2 regions of the Variovorax sp. PDC80 genome follow, and region 2 is predicted to be linked to the other one. Evidence: riboswitches for the same ligand, from Rfam matches in the RefSeq annotation. Region 2 holds a riboswitch; the other holds the start of a gene.
The links. A riboswitch is a leader RNA that binds a small molecule or an ion and turns the genes downstream of it on or off. The one in region 2 is predicted to bind manganese.
Positions count from the first base shown of each region.

Region 1: another riboswitch for manganese. It lies ahead of BM109_RS13710 (TMEM165/GDT1 family protein); the one in region 2 lies ahead of BM109_RS19825 (TMEM165/GDT1 family protein).

Region 1 is NZ_FOWG01000004.1:63,695-71,222, forward strand. It holds gene BM109_RS13695 (IMPACT family protein) at 1-139, opposite strand, end outside; gene metW (methionine biosynthesis protein MetW) at 156-743, opposite strand; gene BM109_RS13705 (homoserine O-succinyltransferase MetX) at 740-1,900, opposite strand; gene BM109_RS13710 (TMEM165/GDT1 family protein) at 2,057-2,620, opposite strand; yybP-ykoY riboswitch at 2,629-2,818, opposite strand; gene BM109_RS13715 (RNA recognition motif domain-containing protein) at 3,085-3,618, shown strand; gene BM109_RS13720 (SDR family oxidoreductase) at 3,690-4,478, opposite strand; gene lptC (LPS export ABC transporter periplasmic protein LptC) at 4,489-5,136, opposite strand; gene BM109_RS13730 (KdsC family phosphatase) at 5,133-5,681, opposite strand; gene BM109_RS13735 (KpsF/GutQ family sugar-phosphate isomerase) at 5,681-6,682, opposite strand; gene BM109_RS13740 (monovalent cation:proton antiporter family protein) at 6,849-7,528, shown strand, end outside.
Region 2 is NZ_FOWG01000006.1:411,355-418,882, reverse strand. It holds gene BM109_RS19835 (alpha/beta hydrolase family protein) at 1-336, shown strand, start outside; gene BM109_RS19830 (tripartite tricarboxylate transporter substrate-binding protein) at 413-1,402, shown strand; gene BM109_RS19825 (TMEM165/GDT1 family protein) at 1,421-1,993, opposite strand; yybP-ykoY riboswitch at 2,005-2,174, opposite strand; gene BM109_RS19820 (NHL repeat-containing protein) at 2,265-3,620, opposite strand; gene BM109_RS19815 (ATP-binding response regulator) at 3,732-5,504, opposite strand; gene BM109_RS19810 (response regulator transcription factor) at 5,552-6,235, opposite strand; gene BM109_RS19805 (hypothetical protein) at 6,527-6,838, opposite strand; gene BM109_RS19800 (hypothetical protein) at 7,019-7,267, shown strand; gene BM109_RS19795 (arsenate reductase ArsC) at 7,283-7,528, opposite strand, start outside.

The DNA.
Region 1 (7,528 bases), on a different contig from region 2:
CGCCCGGGTGTTCGGCGCGCAGCGCGGCGACGACCGCCAGCGCCGCCTCGCGGTCGGGCACGGACTGCACGCAGCCGATGAAGCGGCTCTTCTTGATCAGCAGTTCGCTGTGGACCGGCTGGGCGAGCGTGAACGCCATGGGCGGCGGGGCGCCTTCAGCCCCCGTGCTCGAACTTGAACACCGCGGTGCTGGCGCGCGCGTTGGGCAGCCAGCGCACGTCGCGGCCGTCCTGCAGGCCGAAGGCATCGAGCACGCGCAGGTTGTTCTTGCGCGCGAGCACCTCGAAGTCCTTGAAGGTGCCCACGCGGATGTTGGGCGTGTCGTACCACTGGTAGGGCAGCCGCCGCGTGACCGGCATGCGGCCGCGCGCCACGCTGATGCGGTTGGGCCAGTGCGCGAAGTTGGGGAAGGCCACGATGCCGAAGCGGCCCACGCGCGCGGTCTCGCGCAGCATCACCTCGGCATTGCGCAGGTGCTGCAGGGTGTCGATCTGCAGCACCACGTCGAAGGTGGCGTCGTCGAACATCGCCAGGCCTTCGTCGAGGTTGAGCTGGATCACGTCGACGCCGCGGCGGATGCACTGCAGCACGTTGCCGTCGGCGATCTCCACGCCGTAGCCGGTGCAGCCGCGCTCTCGCTGCAGCAGCGCGAGCAGGGCGCCGTCGCCGCAGCCGAGGTCGAGCACGCGCGAGCCCTCGGGCACGAGCGCGGCGATGTGGCGCTGGATGTCGTTGTCGCTCACGATGCGATCTCCTGGGCCACGCGCTCGAAGTAGGAACGCACCACGCCCATGTAGCGCACGTCGTCGAGCAGGAAGGCGTCGTGGCCGTGCGGGGCGTCGATCTCGGCGTAGCTCACGCTGCGGCGGTTGTCGAGCAGCGCCTTCACCAGCTCGCGGCTGCGTGCGGGCGAGAAGCGCCAGTCGGTCTTGAAGCTCACGAGCAGGAACTTGGCGCTGGCGCGCGCGAACGCGGCCGTGAGGTTGCCGCCGTGCTCGCGCGCGGGGTCGAAGTAGTCGAGCGCGCGCGTGATGAGCAGGTAGGTGTTGGCGTCGAAGTACTCGCTGAACTTGTCGCCCTGGTAGCGCAGGTAGCTCTCGATCTGGAACTCGATCTCCTGCGTGGAGTAGCGATAGGCCGCGTCGTCGCGAGCCGCCTCGCCCTCGACCGCGTTGCGCAGCAGGCGCCCGAACTTCGCGTTCATGACGTCGTCGCTGAGGTAGGTGATGTGGCCGATCATGCGGGCGATGCGCAGGCCGCGCTTGGGGATCACGCCGTGCTCGTAGAAGTGGCCGCCGTGGAAGTCGGGGTCGGTCACGATGGCGCGGCGCGCCACCTCGTTGAAGGCGATGTTCTCGGCCGTGAGGTTGGGCGCGCTGGCGACCACCACCGCGTGGCGCACGCGCTCGGGGTACTGCAGCGTCCACGACAGCGCCTGCATGCCGCCGAGGCTGCCGCCCATCACCGCCGCGAGCGTGTGGATGCCGAGCGCGTCGAGCAGCGCGGCCTGGGCGTCGACCCAGTCCTCGACCGTGACCACCGGGAAGTCGGCGCCGTAGACGCGGCCGGTCGCGGGGTTCACGTGCATTGGCCCGGTGGAGCCGAAGCAGGAGCCGAGGTTGTTGACGCCGATGACGAAGAAGCGGTCGGTGTCCAGCGGCTTGCCGGGCCCGACCATGTTGTCCCACCAGCCCGCGGAGCGGGCCTGGCCCTCGTAGACGCCCGCGACGTGGTGCGAGGCGTTGAGGGCGTGGCACACGAGCACCGCATTGCTGCGCTTGGCATTGAGCGTGCCGTAGGTTTCGTAGGCGAGCGTGTAGCTGCCGATGGTCGCGCCGCTGCGCAGGGCCAGCGGGCCCGCGAACTGCATCGACTGGGGAGTGACGACCAACGAGGACATGAAATGAAAAACCCGGCCTCGCCAAAAACGAGCCGGGTCACGGCATCCGTCTTTAGCTGTATTTATCAAGCGCCCGCAAGCTGGAGCAAATCGGCGCGAGCGGCAGTATATCGCCGCGGGCCCGGGACGGCAGGCCCCGGGCTTTGGACGGCGGCGCTACCAGCCGATCAGCGCGACCACGCCCAGCACCAGGAAGATGACGGCCGAGATCGAGTGCACGAGCTTGATCGGCACGCGCTTGACGATGCGGTCGCCGAGCCAGACCACCGGCGCGTTGGCCAGCATCATCCCGAAGGTGGTGCCGACCACGACCCAGAAATAGGCCTCGGTGAAGCGCGCCGCGAGCATCACGGTGGCGATCTGCGTCTTGTCGCCCATCTCGGCGAGGAAGAAGGCGACCACCGTGGTGCCGAAGACGCCGAAGTGCGAGGAGCGCGGGGCATCGTCGTCATCGAGCTTGTCGGGGATCAGCATCCAGATCGCCATCGCGATGAAGGAGCCGCCGAGGATCCAGCGCAGGATGTCGGGGCCGAGCCAGTGGGTGATCCAGTTGCCGACCGCGCCCGCGAGCGCGTGGTTGATGACGGTGGCGGCGAAGATGCCCGCCACGATCGGCCAGGGTTTTCTGAAACGGGCGGCCAGCAGGAGGGCGAGCAACTGGGTCTTGTCGCCCATTTCGGCGAGCGCGACGACACCGGTCGCGACGAGAAAAGCTTCCATGAAAAAACGGTTCCTTGGCCGAAGGGACGCAATTGACCGTGCAACACCTTCGGCCAAATTTCCCGAAGTTGCACGGTCAATGGTCTCGCCAGGTGTTGTTCTTCACTGCCCGCGCCATGTCCTGTGTGGGGCAGGACAAGTCTGTTGACGCGGGCCCTTCTCGTAGACGGAAGGCGGCTACTCCCCAATGACGGGCGAATTCTAACCCTTAAGTGTCATAGGCCCAGTTCGGGGCCTGGTTAGTAAGCGTGCGCTAACTCCAGGAGTCAAAATCCGTGCTACCGCAAGAAGCAAATTCCTGCTTGCATTTCTTGTATTTCACCCATAATGCACGAGCCTCCCTTTTCATTTCGGGTTGGAGGCACTGGGTGATCGGACAGTTTCGCGCGACTCGGCGGCTCTCGTTTGAGTGATGCTAATCGGGACTCCATCGCTTTTCTTGATGTGTTTATAGGAGTCCCTTGATGGGCAACAAACTGTACGTCGGCAACCTGCCTTACTCGGTGCGCGACGGTGATCTGGAGCAGGCATTCGGTCAGTTCGGTGCTGTGACCAGCGCCAAGGTCATGATGGAACGCGATACCGGCCGCTCGAAGGGCTTCGGCTTCGTCGAGATGGGCAGTGAAGCGGAAGCACAGGCCGCCATCAACGGCATGAACGGCCAACCCCTGGGCGGCCGCAGCGTGGTCGTCAATGAAGCCCGCCCGATGGAAGCACGTCCCCCGCGCAGCGGTGGTGGCGGCGGCTACGGCGGCGGTGGTGGTGGTTATGGCGGCGGTGGTGGCGGTGGCTACGGCGGCGGCGGTGGTGGCGGCTACGGCGGTGGTGGTGGCGGCGGTCGCAGCGGCGGCGGTGGTGGCTACGGCGGCGGTGGCCGCAGTGGTGGCGGCGGCGGTGGTGGCGATGGCGGTTTCCGCAGCCCCTACGGCGCCGGCCCGCGTGGCGGCGGCGGCGGTGGTCGCGGCGGCTACGGTGGCGGCGGCAACAGCGGCTACTGATCGCTTTCCAAAAAAGACAAAAGGCTCCTTCGGGAGCCTTTTTCGTTGCCGCGGCCGGTACGGCCTCGGGTTCAGCCTTCGCCGCGCCGCTTCTTCCGCCCGCGCCCCTGCACCGCGCGGTCGAGCAGCGCGTTGGGCAGCATGCGCATGATCTTGGCGATCACGCCCATCTGCCAGGGAATCACGCGATAGCTGGCACCGCTCTCGATCGCGCCCAGCGCCCGGTCGGCGAAGGCCTCGGGCTTCATCAGGAACGGCATGCCGTAGCGGTTGCCCTGCGTGAGCGGGGTGTCGATGTAGCCGGGCAGCAGGGTCACGACCTTGACGCCGCTGCCGTGCAGCTCGCCGCGCAGGCTCTCGCAGTAGGCGACCACGCCGGCCTTGCTCGCGCAGTAGGCGCCGTGCCCCGGCAGTCCGCGGATGGCCGCGACGCTCGCGATGCCGACCAGCCGCCCGCTGCCGCGCTGCACCATCGCGCGCACGAAGGGATGGAAGGTGGCGGCCAGCCCGACGTTGTTGGTGGCGAAGGTCTGCGTCAGCACGTCGAGGTCCTCGCGCTCCGCCGTGTCGATGCCCACGCTGATGCCGGCATTGGCGATCACCACGTCGGGCACGCCCTGGCGCTCGATGCAGGCGGCGCCGGCGGCCACGATGCTGTCGGTGCGCGCGACGTCGGCGCTGTAGATCAGGTAGCGGCCGCGGTCGAGTCCGCGCGCGTTGGCCCAGGCTTCGATTTCGCCGGTGCGGCGCGCGACCAGCGCCAGCCGGTAGCCCGCGTCGTAGAAGCGCGCGGCCAGCGCCTGGCCGATGCCGCTGGAGGCGCCGGTGATGAAGACGAGGGGCGACGGCGCGGTGGTCATGGCGCGGCGCTCAGCGCTTGCCCGCGGCGCCGGCCGCCTTGGCCGAAGGCACCATCGTGCCGCGCACGCGGCCGTTGAGGTTGGCGATGCCGGTCAGGTTGTCGTAGTCCATCGTGTCGGCGGTGAACTGGTCGGTGCCGCGGATCAGCGTGACGGGCTTGTTCGACTGCACGCGCTCGGTGTCGAGGAAGGCATGCAGGAAATCGCCGCGGAACTCGAGGCGCGGCGAGGTCTTGCCGTTGGCGCCGACGGCCGCGTCGCGGATGACGACCGCGTTGCCGAACAGCTGGATCTCGCTGCCGTCGGAGTTCGACAGCCCGCGGTTGGCGGTGGCGTGGGTGGTGAAGCCCTGCGGCGACACCGAGCGCATGCGCACCTCGTCGACCTCGATGGTGTCGGTGTCGGGGTAGTGCCGGCCTTCCTTGCCGAACAGCTCGCTGCGCAGGTCGCCGCTGGGCAGGAAGTTCTTGATGACGAAGCCGCGCATGAAGTAGTCGGGCTCGTGGGTGGGCGCGACCTTGGCGGTCGGCTCGAGCAGCTTGGGCGCGTTGCGCACCAGCCAGTAGGTGCCGAGCGCGACCGCGGCCGTCAGGATGATCGGCAGGTAGATGGTGACGCGATCGAGGACGTCGCGCAGGAGGTTCCAGGCCTGCTTCATAGGGCGGTGTTCCGTGCGACGTCGAGCAGGCGCCGGTACTGTCCGCTGGCCGTGACCAGCAGATCGCAGAATTCGCGCGCCGCGCCTTCGCCGCCGCGCGCGCGGGTCACGTAGCGCACGGCGTCGCGCACCTCGACGTGGGCATTGGCCGGCGCCGCCGCGAAGCCCACGCGCCCCAGCACCGGCAGGTCGGGCCAGTCGTCGCCGATGGCCGCGGCCTGCGGCCAGCCGAAGCCCAGCGACTGCAGCATGGCCTCGGCGGCCGGCAGCTTGTCCTCGGTGCCGTAGCGCACGTGCTCGATGCCGAGCGCCTCGAGCCGCACGCGCAGCGGCTTGGAATCGCGCCCGGTGATCACCGCGGGCAGGATGCCGGCCTTGCGCAGCAGCTTCAGGCCGTAGCCGTCGAGGATGCTGAAGCGCTTGAGGGTCTCGCCGTGCTCGGTGAAGTAGACGCCGCCGTCGGTCAGCACGCCATCGATGTCGAAGAAAGCGATGCGGATGTCCTGCGCGGCGAGCAATGTCTCTGGCTGGAATTCGAAGGGCATCAGATGACCTTCGCGCGCATCAGGTCGTTGATGCTGAGGGCGCCGATCAGCAGGCCCTCGGCGTCGACCACCAGCACGCTGGTGATGCGATGCTGTTCCATCAGCTCGGCCGCCTCGACGCCCAGCGCGTCGGCGCGCAAGGTGCGCGGACCGCGGTGCATGACGTCGGCCGCGGTGAGGCCGCGCAGGTCCCCGCCGGTCTCGACCCTCCGGCGCAGGTCGCCGTCGGTGAAGATGCCGATGGCGCGGCCCTCGGCATCGACCACCGCGGTGGCGCCCAGGCCCTTGGAACTCATCTCGCGCATCAGCTCGCTGAAGCTGGCACCCGGCGCCACGCGCGGCACGTCGGCGCCGGTGCGCATGAGGTCGCTCACATGCGTGAGCAGCTTGCGCCCCAGCGCCCCGCCCGGATGCGAACGCGCGAAGTCCTCCGAGCCGAAGCCGCGCGCATCGAGCAGCGCCACGGCCAGCGCGTCGCCCATCGCCATCTGGGCGGTGGTGCTCGCGGTGGGCGCGAGGTTCAACGGGCAGGCTTCCTTGGCGACGCCGGCGTCGAGCACGATGTCGGCGTGCCGGGCGAGCGTGGAATCGGCACGGCCCGTGATCGCGATCAGCGGCACGCCCTGGCGCTTGACCACCGGCAGGATCACCGTGAGCTCCTCGACCTCGCCGCTGTTGGAGATGGCGAGCACGAGGTCGACCGCCTTGATCATGCCGAGGTCGCCGTGGCTGGCCTCGGCCGGGTGCACGAACATCGCCGGCGTGCCGGTCGATGCCAGGGTGGCGGCGATCTTGCGGCCGACGTGGCCGCTCTTGCCCATGCCCATCACGACCACGCGGCCGCGCACCTCGAGGATCTTGCGCACGGCATCGACGAAGCTGTCGCCCACGCGCGCCTTGAGGCCGAGCACGGCTTCGGCTTCGATGTCGAAGGTGGCGCGTGCCCGCGCGAGCATCGCGGCGGGATCGACCACGGGGGGCGTGGGGGGGCTGGAGGGCATCGGCGGATTTTACGGGCCGCGCCCCGCCGCCCCGCGGTTCCCGGCGAGCCCCTACGCCGCGACCCGGAATGGGCCCGAAAGCCGCGCCGCGCGGGGCCCGCGGCGCTTCAGGCCCCGGTAAGCCCCTCGCCACGCGCGCACGGCTCTTGCTCTAGCATCGCCCACCATGTCTTCGTTCGATCTCACGCTCTTGTATCTGGTGGCCGCGGTGATCGGCGTGGTGGCATGCCGCTTCCTCAAGCTGCCGCCGATGCTCGGCTACCTGACGGCCGGCGTGCTGATCGGCCCGCATGCGCTGGCGCTGGCGCAGAACTCCGAAGGCATCCGGCACCTGGGCGAATTCGGCGTGGTGTTCCTGATGTTCGTGATCGGGCTCGAATTCAGCCTGCCCAAGCTGCGCGCGATGCGCAAGCACGTGTTCGGACTCGGGCTGCTGCAGGTGCTGCTGACGATGGCGATCGCCACCGTGGGCGCGCTGCTGATCGCCTCCTTCCTGCCGCCCGACTGGCGCCTGGGCTGGCAGACCGCGCTCGCGCTCTCGGGCGCGCTCACCATGAGCAGCACCGCCATCGTGGTCAAGCTGATGGCCGAGCGGCTCGAGCTCGAAAGCGAGCACGGCAAGCGCGTGATGGGCGTGCTGCTGTTCCAGGACTTGGCGGTGGTGCCGCTGCTGGTGCTGATCCCCGCGCTGGGCGCGCCGCCCGAGGCGCTGGCCAAGGCGCTGGGCTTCGCGCTGCTCAAGGCCTGCCTGCTGATCGGCGTGCTGCTCTATGGCGGGCCGCGCGTGATGCGCTGGTGGCTCACCTTGGTGGCGCGCCGGCGCAGCGAGGAGCTGTTCATCCTCAA
Region 2 (7,528 bases):
TGGTTCCCCAAGTCCAATGCGCGCATCGACGTGCCGGTGGTGACCATCCACACGCTGGGCGACGTCTACGTGCCGTTCAGCATGGAGCAGATCTACAAGCGCCGCGCCGATGCGCTGGGCACCTCGAAGTGGCTCGTGCAGCGCGCGATCCGCGGCATCAGCCACTGCGACTTCACGACCGAGGAACAGACCCAGGCCTTCGACGCGATGACGAACTGGGAGCAGAACGGCGTGAAGCCGGCCGGCGACGAGGTGCTCGACGCCGCGACCGTGGCGCGCGCCGACTACGGCTGCAAGTTCTCCTCGGCCAGCCGCGGCGGCTGTCCCGCGCCCTGACGGCGCCGGTGCGGCCCGTCCCGTTCGCGGGGCGGCCGCACCGCCCTTCCCGCTTTCTTCGTTCGCACGTCCTTCCATGAAACAACCCACTCTCACCCGCCGTGCGCTGCACGCCCTGCTGCTGGCCGCCGGCCTCGCCGCCGCTCCCGCCTTCGCGCAGTCCGATGCCTTTCCGGTGCGGCCGATCCGCGTGCTGATCGGCTTCACCGCCGGCGGCTCGACCGACGTGCCCTTCCGCGTGCTGGCCGAGAACGCCTCGAAGATCCTCGGCCAGCCGGTGATCATCGAGAACAAGCCCGGCGCCGGCGGCGTGCTGCCCGCGCAGACCATGCAGGCCACCGCGCCCGACGGCTACACGCTCGCGCAGGTGCCGCTGCCGGTGTTCCGCCTGCCCTACACCACCAAGCTCAACTGGGACCCGGCCAACGACCTGAGCTACGTGATCGGCCTCGCCGGCTATTCCTTCGGCCTGGTGGTGCCCGCCGATTCGCCGATCAAGTCGATGCGCGAGTACCTCGCCTATGCCAAGGCCAACCCGGGCCGCCTGAGCTACGGCACGCCGGGCGCGCTCACCACCTTGCACCTGACGATGGAAGCGATCGCGATCCAGGCCGGCGTGGAGTTCAATCACGTGCCCTACAAGGGCAACTCCGAATCGTTGCAGGCGGTGCTCGGCGGCCACGTGATGTCGGTGGCCGACACGCCGGGCTGGGGCCCCTATGTCGACCAGGGCAAGCTACGGCTGCTGTCGACCTGGGGCGAGCAGCGCTCGAAGAAGTACCCGAACGCGCCCACGCTCAAGGAGTCGGGCATCGACATGGTGCAGGCCTCGCCTTTCGGCCTGGTGCTGCCCAAGGGCGCGAACCCGAAGGTGGTCGCGATCCTGCACGACGCCTTCAAGAAGGCGATGGAGATGCCCAACTACCAGGAGTCGCTCGCCAAGTTCGACATGGAGACCTTCTACATGGACAGCGCGGCCTACAAGCAGTACGCGGTGCGCACCATGAAGACCGAGAAGGCCGTGATCGACAAGCTGGGCCTGGGCACGGCGGCCGCCGCCAAATAGGCGGCCGCCCGCCGGCGCTCAGAACAGGTTGCCGACGTTGAACAGCGTCAGCAGCCCCAGCACGCCGAAGATGACGGCGGCCACGCCGTGCACCAGCCGCATCGAGACCTTGGCCGCGATCTTCTCGCCGAGGAAGACCGCGGGCGCGTCGGCCAGCATCATGCCCAGCGTGGTGCCGATCACGACCTGCACCACGTCGGGATAGCGCGCGGCCAGCGCCACGGTCGCGATCTGCGTCTTGTCGCCCATCTCCGCGAGGAAGAAGGTGATGACCGTGGTGCCGAAGGCGCCGAAACGGCTCTTGGTCTTCGCGGCGTCGTCGTCGATCTTGTCGGGGATCAGCATCCACGCGGCCATGGCCAGGAACGAGGCGCCGATCACCCAGCGCAGGATGTTCGGCCCCATGGCCTGGGCCACCCAGCCGCCGAGCGCGCCCGCGGCCGCGTGGTTGACGACGGTGGCGGTGAAGATGCCCGCCACGATCTGCCAGGGTTTGCGAAAGGTCGCGGCCAGGATGATCGCGAGCAGTTGGGTCTTGTCGCCCATTTCCCCGAGCGCGACCACGCCCGTGGATACGAGTAAGGCTTCCATGATGAAAAGAGAACTCCCTGGGCCAGCGACGCGAAGACCACGCCACTTCCCGGCCCATACCGAGGTGACGTGGTCAAAGGTCTTGCCAGGCTCTAAAGCTGCTCGCGCCATGGCCGAAGGCCAAGTGTGTTGACGCGGGCTCCTGCGTTGCGCAGGTCAGCTACTCCCCAATGACTGAGGGCGCGATCTTAGGGGCGAGCGCCGAATCGCCCTCGTCTTTTCGACGAATGTCCCCGTGTCGAGAGCGAGTTGCATTACCGGGCATGCCCGCTCAGGGCGCGAGCGTGAGCTTGAGGATCTGGTTGCCGTGGTTCGCGCCCACGTAGACGGTGCCGTCGGCGGCCACCGCCACGCCGATCGGGAAGTTGAAGGCGATCGGCGCGCCGGTGCCGTCCTGCAGGGTGCTGATCTCGCCCGCGGGCGTGACCACGCGCGCCACGCCATCCCAGGCGTGGGTCAGGAACACGTTGTCGTGCGCATCCACCGCCACGCCGTACGAATAGCCGAGCTTGGCCGGCGTGGCCACCGTTCCGTCGACCACGCCCGCGCCCGCGTTGCCGTTGGCGCAATCGCCCAGCAGCGTGCTCACCGTGGCGCTGGCCACGTCGATCTTGCGCAGGCAGGGACTGTCGGTGTCGGTGTCGTAGAGCGTCTTGCCATCGCGACTGAGCGCCAGGCCCTGCGGGCGCGCGAACTGGGCGGCCACGCCGACGCCGTCGAGGTAGGCCTGCGTGCCGTCGCCCGCGAGCGTGCTCGTGGTGCCGTCGGGCGCGACCTTGCGCACGCGCTTGTTCTCCGTGTCCGCCACGAAGAGGTTGCCCGCGCTGTCGAGCGCGATGCCGGTGGGGTTGTTGAACATCGCGGTGGCCGGGCTGTCGGCGTATCCGCTGCTGCCGGTGCCGACCCAGGTGCTGGCGGTCGTGGCGCCGGGCGCGATCTTGCTGATGCGATGCTGGTCGCTCACGTAGAGGGTGCCGTCGGCCGCCAGTGCCAGGCCCGCGGGCATGTTCATCGTCGTCCCCGGCGTCACCTCGGCACCGCTGCCGCTGGCGGTGTCGATCCGATAGACGGAGCCATTGCCGCCCATGGCCACGTAGAGCTTCGCGCCGCTCGCATCGAGCGCGAGCTGATAGGGGCTGCTGTAGCTCACGCCCGTCGTCGCCAGCACGGTGGCGACCCAGGGCTTGACCGTCAACGTGGCGGCGTTGCTGGTCACGCTGCCCTTGGCGCCCGTCACCCGCACGCGCAGTTGCTGGCCGCTGTCGGTCAACAGGCTGGCGGCCGTGCGGAAGCTGTCGCTTGTGGCACCGGCGACATCGCTCCAGTGGGCACCGCCGTCGGTGCTGCGTTGCCACTGGTAGGCCGTGGCGTGCACGGCCTGCACCTTCAAGGTGGCGGACACGCCCTGGCCCACGGTGGTGTTCGAGGGCTGCGTCGTGATCGAGGCCGCGGCTGGAGCGGGTGCCGGCGGAGGTGTCTGCGCGGCAGGCGCGGGAGCGGGAGCGACCGGGAAGCCGGCAAAGCCCCCGCCACCGCCGCCCCCCCCGCAGGCCACCAGCACGAGATTCATGACCAGCAACGCGACGGGTGTGCGCGCTGCACGGCAAACGGCAAGACGGGTGTTCATGAGAGGCCTTCCTTCTTTCAAGTGAGTGGATGAGAAGGCCTCCACGGTAGGGATGGCGACACCTGCGATCTAGTGTCGAAGGTCATCGACTTTCGGCGGAAAAAAAGACGCTCAGGCGTGCCTGCGGACGGGCGTCGTTTCGTGTCGCGTCAGCGCTGCGAGGGCCTGCAGCAGCCTGTCGGCCGCCACCGGCTTGAGCAGCACCTGCAGGCCCGCGTCGTGCATCTGCTGCTGCCGCCGCGGCGCGGTTTCCCCGGTGATCAGCAGCACCTGCAAGCCGGGGCCGAAGCGCGCGCGCAGCCGCTGCGCCACGGCCAGGCCGTCGGCGCCATCGGCCAGGCGCACGTCGCACAGCAGCACGTCGACCGGGGCGTTTGCCTGCGCGGCCTGCGCCAGCACGGCCTCGGCTTCGGCCTCGCTGGCCACCGCGTCGATGGCCACGCGATGGGCCTGCAGCAGCCCGGTCACGGCCTGGCGGATCGGCGCCTCGTCGTCGATCAGCAGCACGCGCCGCGGCAAGGGCAGGACGGCGTCGGGGCGCGCGATGGACGGCGCGACACCCGAGGCCGACACCGCCGGCAGCACCATGCGGAAGCGGCTGCCGCGCTGCGGGCGCGAATGCACCTGCAGCGGATGCGCCAGCAGGCGCGAGAGCCGCTGCACGATCGACAGGCCGATGCCCAGCCCCTGCGCGCGATCGCGGCCCGGATTGTCGACCTGGTAGAACTCGTCGAAGATGCGGCCCAGGTGCTCGGGCGAGATGCCGATGCCGGTGTCGCAGACGTCGATCCACACCAGCGGCCCGCGCGCACGGGCGGCCACCACCACGCCGCCGCGCGGCGTGTACTTGAGCGCGTTGTCCACGAGATTCGAGAGCAGCCGCTGCAACAGCTGCGGGTCGCTCAGCACCCAGCACGGCGTGGCGCGCAATCGGAGTTGCAGGTCCCTGCCGGCCGCCTGCGCCGCGAACACGTTGTTGAGCGCGAGGAACAGCGGATTGAGCTCCACCGGCCGGATCCGCGGTGCCACCTCGCCGGCGTCCAGCCGCGAGATGTCCAGCAAGGTATCGAGCGAATCGCCGAGCGTTCCGACCGCATCCATCAGCCGCACCGCGTGGTCCCATTCCTCGCTGCCCTGCAGCTTCTTCTCGATCACCGCACCGAACAGCGCGATCGCATGCAGGGGCTGGCGCAGGTCGTGGCTCGCCGCGGCGAGAAAGCGCGTCTTCTCCTCGCTGGCGCGCTGGGTCGCGGCGATCTGGTGGCTCAGCTGCTCGGCCAGCGCCTCCTTCTCGAAACGCATGGTCAGCGAGGCCGTCAGCAGCCGATGGTGCTGCAGCGCGAAGGTGATCATCACGCACATGTAGAGCAGGCAACCGGTGGCCAGGAACAGGTGCACCGTGTCGCCGCGCCAGGCCAGCGCCAGGGTCAGGCTCGCCATGCTGGGCACGATGAAGCGCGGGATGTTGCGCTTGAGAACCGCCAGCGACAGCGCACCGCCCGCGCAGCCGCCCATCATCATGACGATGACCATGACCCAGAGCCCGAGGTTGCGCCCCGGCGGCACGCACAGCCAGGGCGCGAGGCCCCAGACGCAGGAGCGCAGCAGCACGTTGCGCGCATTGAAGCGCGCCCAGTACTCGGGATGCTCGGCCGCATCGGGGCTGCGCCGGTAGCGCCGGTAGGCGCGTCGCAGCGTCAATGCCAGGTGCAGCGCCATCCACAGCAGCACCTGCCAGCGCCAGGTGGCCACGAACAGGCCGATGCCCAGCGCCTGGGCCGTGAGCATGTCCGCGAGATAGGCGGCCGGCGCATTCGCATGGACCGCCGCCACCTGTTCGCGCAGCACCCGCCGGGCCAGTTCGGGCGGGGGCGCGTCAGTCATCGCGAGCATGCGGGCATCTCCATCGAAGGCCGCATGGCGTGGAGAGCTTACCGAAGGCTGCTGATGAGCTGGGCTCGCGAGCGCATGCCGAACAGCAGCAGCAAGGTGGACACATGGTTCTTGACCGTGCCCTCGGTCAGGTGCGACAGCTGCGCGATCTCCTTGTTCGACTTGCCGGCCAGCAGCCAGTCGAGGATCTCGACCTGGCGCGCATTGAGCTGCGGCTGCGACTCGGCGCGCGCCGGCGTCGTGGGCGCGCTGCTCGAGGTCGTCGAAGGCCGGGCCGGCAGGCCGATCAGGTCGTTGTCCCTCACGTAGCGCAGCACCTCGCCCAGGTGGCCGGTCTTGGGCAGGAAGGCCTGCGCACCGAGCGCCATCGCGCCATGCATCAGCGCATGGCTGTCCTTGCCCGAGAGCACGATCACGGGCGAGGAAGGAAAGGCGCGCCGGAAGCGCACCAGGGTGTCCAGCCCCTGCGAGTCGGGCAGGTCGAGATCGAGCAGCACCAGGTGGTGCGCGGCCTCATGGAGCGCGTAGAGGTGCAAGGCGTCGGCGAGGCAGCGCGCCTCGTACACCGGCACGCTGCCGGTCTCCGCGAGCAGCAGCGCGCGCAGGCCCAGGCGCACCAGCTCATGGTCGTCGACCACCAGGATGCCGCGCGCCGGCAGGGGCAGGCCGGCTTCGCTGCGCAGCGGCGCGGCATGCGGTGACAGGGGTGTGGCGTGGGCCATGGGCGGGCATCTTAGTGCTGCCTCGAGCGAAAAACGAAATGACCAAAGTCATGAAAACCGCTGCTGTGCGGGGAGCGAATGGCGCTGTCGGCAAGGGACTCGCCCTTTGGGATATTGCGCGATCCTCGCTGGTGTCGTCGCCAGTCCTGCTGCACGTCGAAAAGGAGCGACCGCATCGAGGATTCCGGTCTTCTGCGGGCTCATTCGCCACGCAAACGCGCTCACCTACGCAAGAAGAGATAGCTCTTCTGGACGCCTCGGCTCATGAGTGCCGCGCAAAGCGGCCCGCGCTCAGATCGCGATCGAAGGCAGTGCCTGCCCCTGCGCGGAACGTGGTCCCACCACGATGCGCTGCGGCCGCTCCACGCGCGGCAGCGGCTCGGGCAAGGCCTCGGGTGCGGACGCTGTCGTGCCGAGCGCGCCCCACACCGCGGCGAAGCGCACGTCGGCCTCCTTGCGCAGGCGCGCGATCTGTTCGATCTCCTGGGGTGCGACCTTCATGCGGCCGCCGCGCGTTCGCTGGTGCAGCACGTGAATGGCCGCCTGGGCCGCGTCTTCGGCGCCCACCCATGCCGCGAAGGCGGCGTCCCGGTTGTCTTGCATGCTTGTTCCCCAGCGAAGAAGTTGGGCGCAGTCGCAATCATCTACGCCTTGATACACCGTATCGATCGGACCGTGCGTGTTCTGTAGGCCATTGCCGACTCGGCCTGCCGGTGGAGGACTGCCCGCCACCCGCGCCGGGGGCCGATCATTCTTCCGACCAAGACCTCGAGGAAAAAAACCATGTCCCAGCTCAGCGTCGATCTCTACCAAAGCGTCACCGATCCCGAGAAATTCATGGCCGTTCCGTCCGGCACCGATCCCGCCGAACTGACCGGGCCGATGGTGTTCGACCGGGACTACGGGCAGGTGGTGCGCTACCGCCAGGGCTTCGAGTTCGACCCCACGCAGGACTACGCGGGCGCCAACGCCGCCAAGATCGCCGCTGACGTTCTGACCGTCAGGTGGGCGCTCTACCGCCGCGAAGGCTGAGCCCACGCGAGCGGCTCAAGACGTCCCGATCTGACGCGCCTCCGCCTCGATCACGAGGCGGTCGATGCGTTCGTCGGGCAGGTTGACCAGCAGTTCCACGTGCCGGCGGATCGCATGCATGGTCTGCACGAAGGCGTCGTCGCCAAGCTCCGCGCCCGGTGCGCGCGGGTCGGGATGCGACCAGTGCGCCGAGGCGGGCTGGCCGGGCCAGACCGGGCAGGTCTCGCCCGCGGATTCGTCGCAGAGCGTGACCACGAGGTC